DNA from 2 places in the Pseudoalteromonas sp. BZK2 genome. Region 2 is predicted to be linked to the other one. Evidence: predicted binding sites of a transcription regulator. Region 2 holds the regulator's gene; the other holds the start of a gene.
The links. The regulator MetJ, encoded in region 2, represses methionine synthesis genes. The targets are predictions, from matches to a motif close to TAGACGTCTAGACGTCTA.

Region 1 (8,302 bases), on a different contig from region 2:
ACGACCAGAAGCATCAGTAATGGTGCCTGAGATCATCACAGGTAAACTACGACCAGCTTGCTCGAATGCTTCTTCTACAGCAAACGAAGCCGCTTTTGCATTAAGGGTATCAAAGATGGTTTCTATTAAAATAAGATCAGCACCACCTTCCATTAATGCCAGTGTTGACTCAACATACGCAGCCACCAGCTTATCAAAGTTGATATTACGATAACCTGGGTCATTTACATCTGGTGAAATCGAACAGGTTTTTGACGTTGGCCCAAGTACACCGGCTACATAACGCGGTTTGCTAGGATCCTTTGCTTCAAGTTCATCACACACGCTGCGTGCAAGTTTCGCTGACTCGAAGTTGATTTCGCGGCTAAGGCTCGCCATGTCGTAATCTTCCATCGAAATAGTCGTGGCATTAAAGGTATTCGTTTCGATAATATCGGCACCGGCTTCTAAGTAAGCACGGTGAATATCAGCAATGATTTTTGGCTGAGTCAGGCTTAATAAATCGTTATTGCCTTTAATAAGTACATGCCAGTCTTTAAAGCGCTCACCGCGATAATCCTGTTCTTCTAATTTATATTCTTGGATCATGGTGCCCATCGCGCCATCGAGGATTAAAATTCGCTGTTTTAGCGCCTCGGTTAATTGTTCGCGTTTATTCACTGCATTACTCGGCATAGTTGTTAGTCCTTACATCTTGGCTAACTAAGTTAATATCATACGGTGTAGTTTGGTACACATAATAGTTTAACCAATTCGAAAACAATAAAAAGGCATGGCTTTGCCACGTTTTCGACGGTTCGTTGTCTGGGTTATCGTCAGGGAAGTAGTTTTCTGGCTTAGGCGCATCCGCTGATTTTTCTTGGTCGCGTAAATACTCCCCTTTTAAAGTATGAGCATCGTACTCTGGATGGCCAGTAATATACACTTGGCTGCCTGATTTATTTTTAATTAAGTAGGCACCTACTCGCTCTGATCCGGCTAACACCACCAGCTCCTCGCAGGCATTGATCTTATCGATATCAATATGACCATAACGAGAATGTGGCACTAAAAAGGTATCATCAAAGCCACGCGTTAGCGCTGCATGGTCAAAATAGCTTTTATGGGTAAATACGCCACTGAGTTTGTTTGGTTTCAGATCACGTTTGAGACCATAGTGGTGATAAAGCCCAGCATGGGCCGCCCAACACGAAAACAGCGTAGACGTCACATGCTGCTCTGCCCAATCTAAAATAACTTTTAGTTCGTCCCAGTAAGCAACTTCGTCATACTCTAAATGAGCAAGCGGCGCGCCCGTTATGATCATCGCATCGTAGTTATTATCTTTCACCTCTGAAAAATAACGATAAAACGTATCCATGTGCTGCTCAGAGTTACTACTGGTGCGATGGGTATCTAAGCGCAACAGCTCAACATTAACTTGCAGCGGTGAGTTTGCTAACAAGCGAATAAACTGCACTTCGGTTTCAACTTTGTTTGGCATTAAGTTTAAGATGGCCAAACGCATTGGGCGAATTTCTTGCGTTTTAGCACGACTTTTTGGCATTACAAACACGTTTTCTTGACGTAACTTTGCAATGGCAGGCAATTCATCTTTTACTGTAATGGGCATAGCTGGCTCCGAGCATACTTATCTGACTGCTAATTATGAACGGATAGTTAGAAATTTCAACCTCTAGATGTTTAGATGTCTAAATGAAATGGTGTTTCTGAGTGGTCATTAATTAAAATGTATGACTCTTTGAGTAAATAACACCTTGATATTAAGCCTATCATAAACGCTGAATTCTGTATTTTGAGGTAGTTTGGGTATACAATACTTACTGTTAATTTTTCTTATAAATTGAAGGCTCCTTTCATGGTGTTACCAGATAAGTTTATATTCTCGATGAGTCGAGTTTCTAAGGTTGTGCCACCTAAGCGCACTATCTTAAAAGATATTTCTTTACACTTTTTCCCAGGCGCAAAAATTGGTGTGCTAGGTCTAAACGGTGCAGGTAAATCAACGTTACTTCGCATTATGGCTGGTGTTGACCAAGACTTTGAAGGTGAAGCTCGCCCTCAACCAGGCACTAAAATCGGTTACTTACCGCAAGAACCTGTACTAGACGAAAGCAAAACAGTTCGCGAAACAGTAGAAGAAGCAGTAAGCGAAGTTAAAAATGCACTAAACCGCCTTGATGAAGTATACAACGAGTATGCAATGGACGGTGCTGACTTCGATGCACTTGCGAAAGAGCAAGGCGAATTAGAAGCTATCATCCAAGCGCACGACGGTCACAATATCGACAACGTGTTAGAGCGTGCAGCTGATGCATTACGCCTTCCACCTTGGGATGCAAAAATTGAACACCTTTCGGGTGGTGAGCGTCGCCGTGTTGCGATCTGTCGTTTACTACTTGAAAAACCAGATATGCTTATTCTTGACGAACCTACCAACCACTTAGACGCTGAGTCAGTTGCTTGGTTAGAGCGCTTCTTACACGACTACGAAGGTACCGTGGTTGCTGTAACCCACGACCGTTACTTCTTAGATAACGTAGCAGGTTGGATTTTAGAGCTTGACCGTGGTGAAGGTATTCCTTGGGAAGGTAACTACTCATCGTGGCTTGAGCAGAAAGATTTACGTTTACAACAAGAACAGAAATCTGAAAAAGCACGTCAAAAATCAATCGCACAAGAACTTGAATGGGTTCGTTCAAATCCGAAAGGCCGTCAAGCTAAGTCTAAAGCACGTATGGCACAGTTTTCTGAGCTTCAGCAAAACGATTACCAAAAGCGTAACGAAACGAATGAACTATTCATTCCACCGGGTCCACGCTTAGGTGACCAAGTTATCGAAGTGAAAGGCCTGAAGAAGAGCTTTGGCGACCGTGTATTAATCGATGACTTGAACTTTGCAATGCCGAAAGGCGCTATCGTAGGTATTATCGGTGCCAATGGTGCGGGTAAATCGACGCTATTCAAAATGCTAAGTGGTGAAGAAACGCCAGATAGCGGTGAGATCATTGTTGGTGACACTGTTGAGCTTGCAACGGTTGATCAGTTCCGTGGCGACATGGACGAAAGCAACACGGTTTTCCAAGAAATCTCTAACGGCCAAGACGTATTAAAAATTGGTAACTTTGAATTCCCAAGCCGTGCCTATGTTGGCCGCTTTAACTTCAAAGGTAACGACCAACAAAAATTCGTTAAAGACCTATCAGGTGGTGAGCGCAACCGTTTACACCTAGCTAAGCTATTAAAAGCAGGTGGTAACGTATTACTACTGGATGAGCCAACCAATGACCTAGACGTTGAAACACTACGTGCACTTGAGAACGCTATTTTAGAGTTCCCTGGCTGTGTAATGTGTATCTCGCATGACCGTTGGTTCCTTGACCGTATTGCTACACATATTCTTGATTACCGTGACGAAGGCCAAATTAACTTCTTCGATGGTAACTACACAGAATACGAAGAGTGGTTGAAGAAAACCTTAGGCGCCGAAGCAGCACAACCTAAGCGTATCAAATACAAAAAATTGGCTAATTAGCTGATACTCAAAAAGCCCCTACTTAGGGGCTTTTTTGTTGCAGTAAGCTTTACTATCACTCACTCCATTATGATCTATACTTATTAGATCACTAAAGTTGGAGATACAGCTATGAATGAACGCAGAGAGTTTTCGCGGGTATTATTTTCTTGCCCTGCGGTCCTTCGTATCGAAGATAACGACTATCACTGTCAGTTACTTGATTTATCTTTGCAAGGTGCGCTCATTACTAAAAGTGATTCATTTTTAGTGCCTATTCATAGTAAAGCTGACTTAATCTTTACCCTGCCAGAGTCAACTATCGAGATTAAAATGCAAGTGGAGCTGTGCCATGTTGAGCATCAGCATGCAGGCCTTCGCTGCGAACATATCGATATTGATAGTATAACTCACTTAAAACGATTGATTGAGCTCAATCTGGGTGATGAAGCATTATTACATCGCGAATTAGCTCATTTAATTCACGCACCAGAGTAAACTTTTGTCGGTAGATTCGTTATGCTGTAGCAAATTCAGCTATTCAATGAGCTATGCAGTTAAATCCCCACTTACCCTTGGTGTATCATCCAAATTACTCGTTTAGTTTCGATCCTAACCATCGCTTTGTGATGAGTAAGTTTGCTTATTTATATGAGCATGTACAAAACCTTGGATTAATAAATGACAACCTAACTCAACCGATGCTTGGCAGCCCTGAGCCCCTTGAATTAGTGCACTGCGAAAACTATATCCACGACCTTTGGCACAACCGCTTAGATGAAAAAGCGATGCGCCGTATTGGCTTACCTTGGTCAAAAGAGCTGATGGCACGTACCTTTACTGCGCCTCTAGGCACCTTACAAACAGCACGTTTAGCACTTAAACATGGCATTGCTTGCCACTTAGCGGGTGGCACTCACCATGCCCATACTGATTTTGGCTCAGGCTATTGCATGGTAAACGACCTCGCTTTTACCAGCGAAACTCTGATAAAAAGTGGTGAAGTAACCAATATACTTATTTTTGATTTAGATGTTCATCAAGGTGATGGTACCGCAGCAATGCTGGCGCATCAGCCCTATGCTTATACCTGCTCTATTCACTGTGAAAAGAATTTTCCGTTTCGAAAGTCGGCCAGCGATTTAGACATAGGTTTAGCGCCGAATGTCGCTGATAGTGAATACCTAGGCGTTGTTGACGATACGCTGAGTTATTTATTAAACACCCTAAACCCAGATTTAGTGCTTTATGATGCAGGTGTAGATGTATGGCAGCAAGATGGTTTAGGGAAACTTGATATAAGCTGGCAAGGGATAGCGCAACGCGACCATTTAGTCCTCAAGCGTTGCCTTGAGCACAATGTACCTGTCGCAACAGTTATTGGTGGTGGTTATGATAAAGACCATCGCCGTTTAGCGGTTCGCCATGGCATTGTGGTAGAGCAAGCTGCTCGATTTTAAAAAATAACAAAGAAAAAAGGCCCGGTGGAGAAAAAACCGGGCCTTTGCTACTGTAACATTGGGATATGTTAGCAACTTTTTTCTAAGTTAAAACAAGTAGCTGTGGAGCTACCGAATGGTAATCTAAAGCCATCGCTATGCTCAAAACCGTGATGTTTACAATTGAAAAAGCAAATACTTGGCGCGCCCAGCCGCTTACATCAATATTTCGACGATAGCCACGAAGCGCCATTAGCAACCACCAAAAACTCGTTGTACAGGCTACAGCCATAAAGGCTAAACCTGTATAACCACTAATGGTTAATAACATCACAACCAACGCATACACGGCGATATATAAAACAATGTGATGCTTTGCCTTCTCGATCCCCTGCGCTACTGGTAACACAGGAATTCTGGCCGCTTGGTAGTCGTTATAACGAAAAATTGCAATTGCATATGAATGAGGCATTTGCCATAGACTAAACATAACCAATAAAATCACAGCACCAGCATCAAACTGCCCAGTTACGGCACAATAACCCACTACAGGTGGTACTGCGCCAGATAAACTTCCTACAAAGGTGCCGTACACAGAACGACGTTTCATATATAAGCTGTACACACCTACGTAGATGACGTAACCAAAAGTAGCAAATAAGAGTGCCACTACGTTGGTATACACTGCTAATAATCCGAAACCAATAACACCAAGCACGATGCCATGTGCCATAGCCGCCTTTGCTGACATTTCGCCAGTCACTGTGACGCGTTTGCGAGTGCGCGCCATAGCAACATCAATATCACGATCAATTACGTTATTGATCGCGCATCCTGATGCCACTACTAAAGATAACCCTAGTAAGGTTGCGATCATTAACCATGGGTCAACATCACCACGAGAGGCTAGCAAGAATCCCCCCGCGACAGAGATCAAATTGCCCATGATAATGCCAGGTTTAGTGACATTTAAATAACGTCGAAACACTTCCTCGACTCCTCTAATTTTCAGCACAAACGCAATATTACGAAAGAAACTAGTTAGTAACAGACTGTGAGAACTGGAGACACAACCTCAGACTAACCAGCTCCTCTCGTAAATCTTTTTACCAATTACCAAGTAATTGTTATTAGTACATCATCATGGCGTTCGATTCGTAGATGATCCACACCGACAAACCAACCACCATTACAATGATTAAAGCACTAAAGATAAACGACAATGAACTTGCTTTGCCGTCTTCAGTTTTGAAGTTTAGGTGTAAGAAATATTTCAAATGCACCCAAATTTGCACAATCGCCATGCTCACGATGCACCATACAGTGGTCGTTTTAGAAAACGAACCACTCATCACAGCCCAAAATGGAATAGCCGTTAAAACCACTGACAGTAGAAAACCAATTAAATAGTCTTTAGCGCTGCCATGTGATTGATCATTATGTGCATGAACTTCTAAGTTATTAATTACATGTGATTCACTGTGACTCATTACATTGCTCCCATTAAATAAACAACGGTAAATACACAGATCCACACCACATCTAAGAAGTGCCAGAATAAGCTTAAACAACTTAGGCGTGTCACTGTTTGTGGGTTTAAACCACGGCGCACAACTTCAATCATCAGGACAGTCATCCAAATAAGACCCGCTGTAACGTGAAGACCATGTAAGCCCACTAAAGAGAAGAACGATGTTAAAAAGGCACTTTGCTGAGGGCCATTACCGTGCGCAATTAGGTGATGAAATTCGTACACTTCCATACCAATAAACACTGCACCAAAGGCAAAGGTAACCAGCAACCAAGTTAACGTAGCCGCCTTTTTCTGCCCGTGAGCAGAGATCATCGCAAAGCCAAATGTGATACTACTAAGTAGTAGAGCTGCGGTTTCAACCGCAACAAAATCAAGTTCAAAAATATCTTTACCCGACACACCGCCAGCAGTGTTCATGAACAATACTGCGTAGGTTGCAAAAAATGATGCAAACAACAGACAGTCAGTCATAAGATAAAGCCAGAAACCAAATACGGTGTTACCACCTGTATCGTGGTGCTCATGGTCGTGTGCATCAACATGACCGTGTGCGCCGTTTAAGGTGTCGAGTCCTGCAGAAATGCTACTCATGCATTCACCTCCTTAGTAGCGGCTGTGTTATGAGCCGTTTCTAGTTCAACAATTTCATCTGGTTGCACGTAGTAATCAACATCGCTGGTGTAACAACGTTTGATGAACACCACGATAGCACCCAGTAAACCAAAGGCTGCAAGCCACCAAATGTGCCAGATCATGGCAAAACAGAAGGTTGTTAAAGCTGCGCTCATTAATACACCTGCCGATGTATTTTTTGGCATATGAATTGGGCTATAAGAGGCTTCTTGCTTGTAGGCTAAGCCTTTTTCTTTCATGTCTGTCCACGCATCGATGTCATCAACATGAGGGATTTTCGCAAAGTTGTAGTACTGTGGAGGTGAAGCAGATGCCCACTCAAGGGTATGACCATTCCACGGATCGCCCGTTGTATCATCAAGTTGCTCGCGGTTTTTGAAGCTCACTACAAGTTGTACAACTTGGAACAAGATACCGAACATAATGATCACCGCACCGCCAGCTGCAATGTATAACCAAATGTTCCAATCAGGGTTGTTTGTGTGGTTTAAGCGACGTGTCATACCTAAGAAACCAAGTACGTATAACGGCATAAATGCCACGAAGAAACCAATTAACCAGCACCAGAAAGATCGTCTGCCCCAGCTCTCGTCAAGTTTGAAGCCCATTGCTTTAGGGAACCAAAACGCAAAACCAGCTAAATAACCAAATACCGCACCGCCAATGATGGTGTTATGGAAGTGAGCGATTAAGAATAAGCTGTTATGTAATACGTAGTCAGCACCAGGAATAGCAAGTAACACGCCGGTCATACCACCGATAGTGAACGTCACCATAAAACCTAAAGTCCAAAGGACAGGCACAGTAATACGTAAACGACCACGATACATAGTGAATAACCAGTTAAATAACTTAACCCCGGTCGGTACCGCAATAACCATGGTCATAACACCAAAGAAGGCATTAACGTTAGCGCTTGAGCCCATAGTAAAGAAGTGATGAAGCCAAACGATAAAACCTAAAATCGAAATTGCACCGCTTGCATAAACCATCGACTTATAACCAAACAGGCGTTTACCAGCAAACGTTGAGATAACTTCTGAGAAAATACCGAACGCAGGTAAGATCAGAATGTAAACTTCAGGGTGACCCCATGCCCAGAATAAGTTGATGTACATCATCGCGTTACCACCTAATTCATTCGTGAAGAAGTGGAAATCGAGATAACGATCAAGCGTTAAC
Region 2 (8,302 bases):
GCTCAACTCTTTGTAAAGACATCCACTTAGACGTATGTTCTGAGTGTCACCCGTTTTACACTGGTAAGCAAAAGATTTTAGACACTGGCGGCCGTGTTGATCGTTTCAACAAGCGCTTCGGTGCACTTAGCAGCAAGAAGTAATCTCTGCTGTTTAGTTAAAAAAAGCACCTTAAGGTGCTTTTTTTATGCCTAAAATTTACAAAACTCATTATTAAAGCTGCCACTTACTTATCATCTTCACTTATGTATCTTGCATAACTATTTCTGGTTGTTATGCCCATTATGTCGCTAATTTTGCAGACAAAGCGCCACCCCTTGGCTATATTCTTTTTTGTATAAACTTTCATAAAAGTTATTAAAAATAATAAATTTAAATAACTTTGTTAGTAAATGCTGTGAACTTCGTTGAAATGGCTGTTTTGGGCTAATTTCGGCTAATTGCAGTGTACGTGCGTATAAAATACAACAACACGTGCTTAAAAGGTCATAAATAGATGAATTTTTATGTCTGATTAATCGCAACTATGCACAGAAATTGTTGGGAAATCCTTTAAAATTAAGCGATATAGCATATAACAGGATAGACCTGATAATACTTGGAATTTTTATACATTACAGGTATCGTACTGATGCAAGCTCTCTCACTTTTTAACTTTTTGCAGGATACTATCGCGTTATGTCAGATTTTCGTGAACAAGCATTACATTACCACGCTCACCCCGTTCCAGGTAAAATTAGTGTTGAACTAACCAAGCCAGCCGAAACGGTTAACGATCTCGCTTTAGCTTATAGCCCAGGTGTGGCTGAACCAGTCCGTGAAATTGCTGCTGATCCAGCAAACGCCTATAAATACACAGGCAAAGGCAACATGGTTGCAGTTATTTCAAACGGTACCGCAATTTTAGGTTTAGGTAACTTAGGTCCGCTTGCATCAAAACCTGTAATGGAAGGTAAAGCCTTACTATTCAAACGTTTTGCTGGCCTTGACTCAATTGATATTGAAGTTAAACACCGCACAACAGAAGATTTCATTAATACGGTTGCTAACATCGCTGATACGTTTGGTGGTATCAACCTAGAAGATATTAAAGCACCAGAATGTTTTGAAATCGAAAAAGCGCTTATCGAGCGCTGTGATATTCCCGTTTTCCACGATGACCAACATGGTACCGCTATTGTTACAGCTGCTGGTATGCTTAACGCCCTTGAAGTGCAAGGCAAAGATATCGAAGATGCTATCATCGTATGCTTAGGTGCTGGTGCTGCTGCTGTTGCTTGTATGGAGCTTTTAATTAAGTGTGGTGCACTGCGTGAACACATTTATATGCTTGACCGTAAAGGTGTGATCCATACACGTCGTGATGACTTAAACGAGTATAAGCAATTATTTGCTAACAATACCGATAAGCGTACATTACAAGATGTTATTGCTGATGCCGACGTATTCGTTGGTGTATCAGGTCCTAATCTGTTAACTGCAGATGATCTTAAGCTGATGGCAGACAAGCCAGTCGTGTTTGCATGCTCAAACCCAGATCCTGAGATTGCTCCAGAAGTTGCACACAGCGCGCGTAACGATTTAATTATGGCAACGGGTCGTTCAGATTTCCCTAACCAAGTAAATAACGTGCTTTGTTTCCCATTCATTTTCCGTGGCGCGTTAGATGTTCGTGCAACGGCAATTAATGATGAAATGAAAATTGCTGCAGTTCATGCTATTCGTGGCATCGCGAAAGAGCCTGTACCAAGTGAAGTATTAAAAGCGGCTGGCGTTGAGTCACTTGAGTTTGGTGCCGAGTACATCATTCCTAAGCCCATGGATCCGCGTTTATTACCACGTATTGCACGTGCTGTTGCTGAAGCGGCAGTAGAGTCGGGTGTGGCGCAAATCGATATGCCAGAAGATTACATGCGTTAAACTAAATTAGCCTTAGGTATAACGCTCAATAAAAAAACTCAGCCTAGGCTGAGTTTTTTTATATCTGCGATTATCGGCGGTGATCCGATGGCCGAAATACTTATTCTGAATCAAGCACTGGGATATCTAATCCCATTTCTTGCATAATTCTTTTAACTTCTTCAGGTACCTTTTCAGGGTTGTCTTTACGTAGGTCGTCATCATTTGGTAATGGTTGACCTGTAAAAGCATGTAAGAAAGCTTCACACAATAACTCACTGTTCGTCGCATGACGCAGGTTATTGATCTGGCGGCGTGTACGCTCGTCAGTTAATACTTTTAATACGTTAAGTGGGATTGATACGGTAATCTTTTTTACTTGTTCTGATTTTTTACCGTGTTCTGCATATGGGTGAATGTATTCACCGTTCCATTTAGCCATAAGTTGTTTCGTTGCCTCGGTTGTCAGTGATTTACGCCTTATTCACAGCGCAAGATGCGGAAATTCTATCTCTTTAAAAAAGATAGTCAAATACTAGTTATTTAGCCATCTAGTGGTGTAAATGTATAAACTTCTATGTGTAAGCGATAAATGCTTTGACTTCTCATATTTGATCATCTAACCTTTTAGACGTCTAAACATCCAATTAAAGAATAGGTGATGAAATGAGCGAAAAAAATAAAGCGACGATTGCTGTTCGTCACGGCATTGAAGCCGATAAACATCATGGTGCGGTTGTGCCTCCTTTATACTTATCAACCACCTATTCGTTTGCTGATTTTGATACTAAGCGCCAGTATGACTATGGTCGCAGCGGTAATCCAAATCGCGATATCTTAGCTGAAACCTTAGCTGAGCTTGAAGGTGGTGCTAAAGGTATTATCACTGCAACAGGTATGTCTGCTGTGCATTTAGCAACTCAGCTGTTAAACAGTGACGACACGTTAGTGATCCCACATGACTGTTATGGCGGTAGTTATCGTTTATTCACCTCGCTTGAAAAGCGTGGCCTGTTAAAACTAAAAGTTTTGGATTTAACTAAATCTGAAAACCTCCAAGAAATTTTAGCGATTAAACCTAAGTTGATTTGGATTGAAACGCCAAGTAACCCAATCTTGCGTTTAACAGATATTAAAGCAATCACTAGTATTGCTAAGCAGTGTGGTGCTTTGGTTGCGGCTGATAACACCTTCTTATCACCCGCATTACAAAACCCAATTGAGTTTGGTGTTGATATTGTTGTGCACTCAACTACTAAATACATCAATGGTCACTCTGATGTAGTGGGCGGTGCAGTGATTGCTGCAACGCAAGAGCTAGGCGACGAGCTTGCTTGGTGGGCGAATAATATCGGTATTACTGGTGCACCATTTGACAGCTACTTAACGCTTCGTGGTTTACGTACTTTAAATGTACGCCTAAAGCAGCACCAAGAAAATGCCTTTGCCATTGCTGAGTATTTAGAAAGCTCTCCTTATGTGAGCCAAGTTTATTACCCTGGCCTTGCTTCTCACCCACAACATGAGCTTGCTAAAGCACAGCAACGCGGTTTTGGTGGCATGGTGAGCTTTGATATTAAAGGCGACATCAACGATGCTGCTGCGTTTTTAACAAGCCTTAAAGACTTTAGCCTTGCTGAGTCGTTAGGTGGGGTAGAAAGTTTGATTTGTCACCCTGCAACAATGACCCACGCAGGCATGGAGCCTAAAGCACGTCTTGAAGCTGGTGTGGGCGATACCTTGATCCGTATTTCTGTAGGCATTGAAGACGTAAAAGATCTCATTGCTGATTTAGACCGTGTTTTCAATTTAGTTAAGCCAGGTCAAGGACTGCAAGTTACAAAAGCTGAAGCTAAGCAAGCACAGCAAGATACACAACAAAACGCGTCATTTAAGTTAACGCCAGCACATACGGCATTGTGGTAGAAAAATGGTAAATATTGTTCATAAATTTGGTGGCTCAAGCTTAAGCTCGGCAGATCGTTATCATGCGGTAGCGAACATCGTTCTTGCTAATACTGAGCAGGGCGATTGCGTCGTTGTGTCGGCATCGGGTAAAACAACCGATACCCTGGTAAAGCTTTGGCAAAGTTACCAGCAGCAAGATAGCCAAGCTGTTAGCGATATTCTATTGCTTATTGATAACAATCAACGTGCGCTTATTGAGCAGCTACTTATAGGGCAGAATAAACAACAGGCGTTGGCACAGTTAAAAGATGAACTTGCTGTACTAAATGAATTAATTAGTCAGCAGCAGTTACTTGAAGCCCCTTTACTTGCTCATGGTGAAGTGTGGTCGGCGCGGTTATTGGCTGCTTATCTAAATCAGTTAGGTGTCGATTCGCAAGATGTTGATGCAAGACAGCTATTTACTCTAAATGGTGGCCAGCTTTTACATCAAAAAAACCAACAGCAATGCAGTGATGCGATTAGCAGAACACATATCAACGTAGTAACGGGTTTTATAGCTGCAGATTGCCAAGGTAATACGGTGACATTAGGCCGTAATGGCAGTGATTACAGTGCCACTTTGTTAGCGAGTTATACTTTTGCCAAGCAAGTGTCTATCTGGACAGATACACAAGGGGTATTTAGTACTGACCCTCGTAAAGTTAAAAATGCGGTTAAGTACGCCAAAGTATGCCGCGAGCAAGCTAACTTATTAGCGCGTTTAGGTAACCCAGTATTGCATGCAAAAACCTTGTCGCCGTTAAAAGACTCAGAAATTAAATTAATGGTAAGAAGTAGCTTTGATTGTGATGCAACGCCAACCGAGGTAGTAAAAGAAGGTTATAGTAAAGCAAAACGTTTTATTACGACCTTAGATAACATCGATTTATTACGGGTTGATAAACTAAGCAGTGGTGAAGTCGGTGAGCTTAGTCAGTTAATTCAACACAGCCTGCATCACTTTACTAAAGAGGGCGATACTTACTTATTAGTGCCAGGTCAAAGCACTCACCAAGTTGTCAGCCACTTAGCGGGCCGTGCAAATATTGTCGAGTCAAATTTAAGTGGTTGTGCAGTAGTTGCCCCAACAGCTGATGTATCTGCGCTAACAGAGCAAGCCACAGCGCTTTTAAAAGAGCAAAGTATTCATCCTCGTTTTGTACAACAAGACGATAACTATGTGTTGATCTTAAACGATCAGGCAATTGATAGTGATGTTTTAACTCTTCTACATGACAAGCTGGTAAACAAAGGTCAAGAGTTGGCCATTATCGTTGCTGGACTTGGTAATGTAGGCGAAGTGTTCTTATCGCAACTACAAGCTCAGTTTGCGCGTTTATCTGCTCAGTACAAAGTAAAAGTAGTTGCTCTTTTACGCTCTAAACAAATGCTTTTTAGTGCCAGTGGTTTAAATACCGAAACATGGCAAGAGCAGTGGCATAATGAAGCGCAAAGCTACGACAAAGCTGAATTATTAGCACGTATCAATGAACTAGATTATGAGCACAAAGTGGTGATTGATATCACTGCCAGTGAGGCGTTCAGTCAGTTATACCCTGACTTTGTTGAACTTAACTGTCATTTGATCAGTGCAAACAAATATGCGGGCACTGCAGAAAATAGCTGGTATCAAAACCTACGCACTAATTTGGCTGAGCGAAATCTGTTATGGCGTTATAACACCAGTGTGGGTGCAGGTTTACCGATTAACTTTGCTTTAGCTGATTTGCAAAATAGCGGAGACAGCATTAACCGCATTGAAGGGGTATTCTCGGGTACTTTATCTTGGTTATGTAGCAGTTATGATGGCAGTGTGCCGTTTTCAGATTTAGTGTTTCAAGCTCAGCAAATGGGCTATACAGAGCCAGATCCTCGTGAAGATTTATCTGGCCGTGATATGCAGCGCAAACTGCTAATTTTAGCGCGTGACTTAGGCCTTGATTTAGAGCTTGATGATATTGCTTTAACACCTCTGATGCCTGAACAGCTTGCATCAGGAAGCTGGCAAGATTTCCTTGCAAACAAACAGCTACTTGATGAATTCATGACAGAAAAAGCAGCCCAAGCTGCGGCGGAAGATAAAGTGGTGCGCTACACCGGTGCTATAACACTCGTAGATGGTAAGGTTCAGGCTCAAGTTGGTTTAGTCAATGTTGGCAAAGATGATGTACTAGCAAGCCTTAAACCGGGCGATAACATCTTTGTGATCAATTCACAGTGGTATACAGATAATGCATTGGTGATCCAAGGCCCAGGAGCGGGTAAAGAAGTCACTGCCGCTGGGGTGCACTCAGACCTATATTGGCTGGTAAATAACCTAAAGTAATTTTGCTGATCTTAGTTTAAATAGCTAAGCAAAAAGCGCCCCAAGGGCGCTTTTTTATGTCTTATAGCAACTTAGTTATTTAGAACAACTCTTCCTCTGTGCTGAGCTTTTCTTCAAATACGTCTGTTGGTTGATCGAGTACGTACTTAGTTGGTGCAGTGCCTTTAATGAAGTATTCAAAACGACTGGTGTAATCATTTTTGTGACTCAATAGACCTGTTGCTAAGTCGATTCGAACCGATACTAAACCTTCAGGAAGCTCAATAGGTGCTTCTGGCATACCATCAAGGGCTGCACGCATAAAGTCGACCCATGCAGGTTGCGCGGTTTTAGCGCCGGATTCTGCACCTGATATTTGCGATTTATCGAGGTTACTATTGTAAGTCGAGCGGCCTAGCGCTTTTCCAGGGTTATCAAAACCAACCCAGACCGAAGTCATTACATTGCGATTAAAGCCGCTAAACCAAGTATCTACCGAATCATTAGTGGTACCTGTTTTACCAGCTAAATCACGACGATCAAGTGCTTGTGCACGCCAGCCTGTGCCACTCCAGCCTGTTTTATGGGTCCAACTACCGCCCCCCCAAATTGCACTGTGCATAGCTTGCGAAATTAAAAATGCATTTTGCTTAGAAATGATACGAGGCGCACAGCGAGGTGTTTTCGTTATCTCTGCTTCAGTAAAACTCTGTTGATTCTGGTTAAGAGATGCAAACTCAGGGGTTACAGTTTGCTTAGGCGCATCACAAGCAAGTTCTGGCTCTGTTTTGAATAAAACAGTACCCGCCGAATCCTGAATTTCAGAAATAAAGTAAGGGGTAATTAAGTGGCCGCCATTGGCGAATGTACTCATACCGCGGGCTAGTTCAAGTGGAGTGATTGAAGCGCTACCGAGTGCGAGTGATTCACTGCGGTTAATATCGTTATTCAAAAAGCCAAACTTAAGCAAATGATCGGCTGTACGCTCAAGGCCAACACCACGTAATAGGCGCACCGAGATTACGTTCTTCGATTGTGCGAGTGCTCTGCGAATACGTATAGGACCATTATAAACCGCAGGGCTGTTCTTAGGGCGCCATGCCACACCTTGGCTTTTATCCCATTGATTAATTGGTGCATCATTCAAAATAGAAGCAAGAGTATAGCCATTCTCAAGTGCCGCTGAATAAATAAATGGCTTAATGTTTGAGCCTACTTGGCGTTTTGCTTGAACTGCGCGATTGTATTGGCTTTGTTCAAAGCTATAACCACCGACAATCGCTTTAATGCGACCATCTTGTGGGTCAAGTGAAACAAGTGCGCTCGATGCTTCTGGTACTTGGCTAAGGATATAGCTTTCATCTGCATTTTTACGCAGCCAAATTTGCGCTCCCGCTGATAAAATTTCGGTAGCTGTTTTTGGTGCAAAGCTTTGACGGTAACGCGTAATATATTTACGCGCCCATTTTAGACCATCCCACTCAACAGTGACTTGTTCACCGCTTTTTAATAGCACATCAATTGATTGTTCAGCGACGTTGGTGACAACACCTGCTAATAGCGGACCAAATTCTTTGACATCTTTTAATTTAGATAAGATCTCTTCTTGGCTAAGAGGGCTTTCATTTTCGCTGTCCCATAACTGAGCCGCAGCACCACGGAAGCCATGACGCATATCGTAAGCGTGTAGGTTATCAACAATCGCATCTTGAGCAGCCTGTTGAATGTTAGAGTCAACGCTGGTGTAAACTTTAAAACCAGTATTATAGGCGCGCTCGTGACCATAACGAGCTACCATTTCAGCACGAACCATCTCTGAAATATACGGGGCATAGACTTCAATTTCTGCGCCGTGAAATTTTGCAGTAATAGGTGCGTTAATTGCCTCTTCATATTCGCTTCGAGTGATGTACTTTTCGGTGTACATACGACCTAATACGACATTTCGACGAGCCTTTGCGCGAACTGGGTTACGAATAGGGTTAAGTGCAGAAGGTGCTTTAGGTAGGCCTGCAATCATCGCCATTTGCGCTAAAGTTAACTCGTTTAAATCTTTGCCATAGTAAACTTGCGCAGCTGCACCAATACCAAAGGCGCGATTACCCAATTCGATTTTGTTTAAGTATAATTCGAGAATTTCGTCCTTAG

Region 1: metA (homoserine O-succinyltransferase) is a predicted target of MetJ. The motif match lies at 1,677-1,694, and genes of this name have one in related genera.

The regions. Positions count from the first base shown of each region.
Region 1 is NZ_JACSOG010000062.1:497-8,798, reverse strand. Features, by position in the region: gene BIZ38_RS21170 (homocysteine S-methyltransferase family protein) at 1-675, opposite strand, end outside; gene metA (homoserine O-succinyltransferase) at 665-1,612, opposite strand; gene ettA (energy-dependent translational throttle protein EttA) at 1,859-3,535, shown strand; gene BIZ38_RS21155 (PilZ domain-containing protein) at 3,647-4,012, shown strand; gene BIZ38_RS21150 (histone deacetylase) at 4,066-4,974, shown strand; gene cyoE (heme o synthase) at 5,057-5,941, opposite strand; gene cyoD (cytochrome o ubiquinol oxidase subunit IV) at 6,084-6,443, opposite strand; gene cyoC (cytochrome o ubiquinol oxidase subunit III) at 6,443-7,078, opposite strand; partial or broken gene BIZ38_RS21130 (cbb3-type cytochrome c oxidase subunit I) at 7,075-8,302, opposite strand, start outside.
Region 2 is NZ_JACSOG010000006.1:100,571-108,872, reverse strand. Features, by position in the region: gene rpmE (50S ribosomal protein L31) at 1-143, shown strand, start outside; gene BIZ38_RS05355 (malic enzyme-like NAD(P)-binding protein) at 679-1,920, shown strand; gene metJ (met regulon transcriptional regulator MetJ) at 2,021-2,341, opposite strand; gene metB (cystathionine gamma-synthase) at 2,566-3,825, shown strand; gene metL (bifunctional aspartate kinase/homoserine dehydrogenase II) at 3,830-6,175, shown strand; gene BIZ38_RS05335 (penicillin-binding protein 1A) at 6,255-8,302, opposite strand, start outside.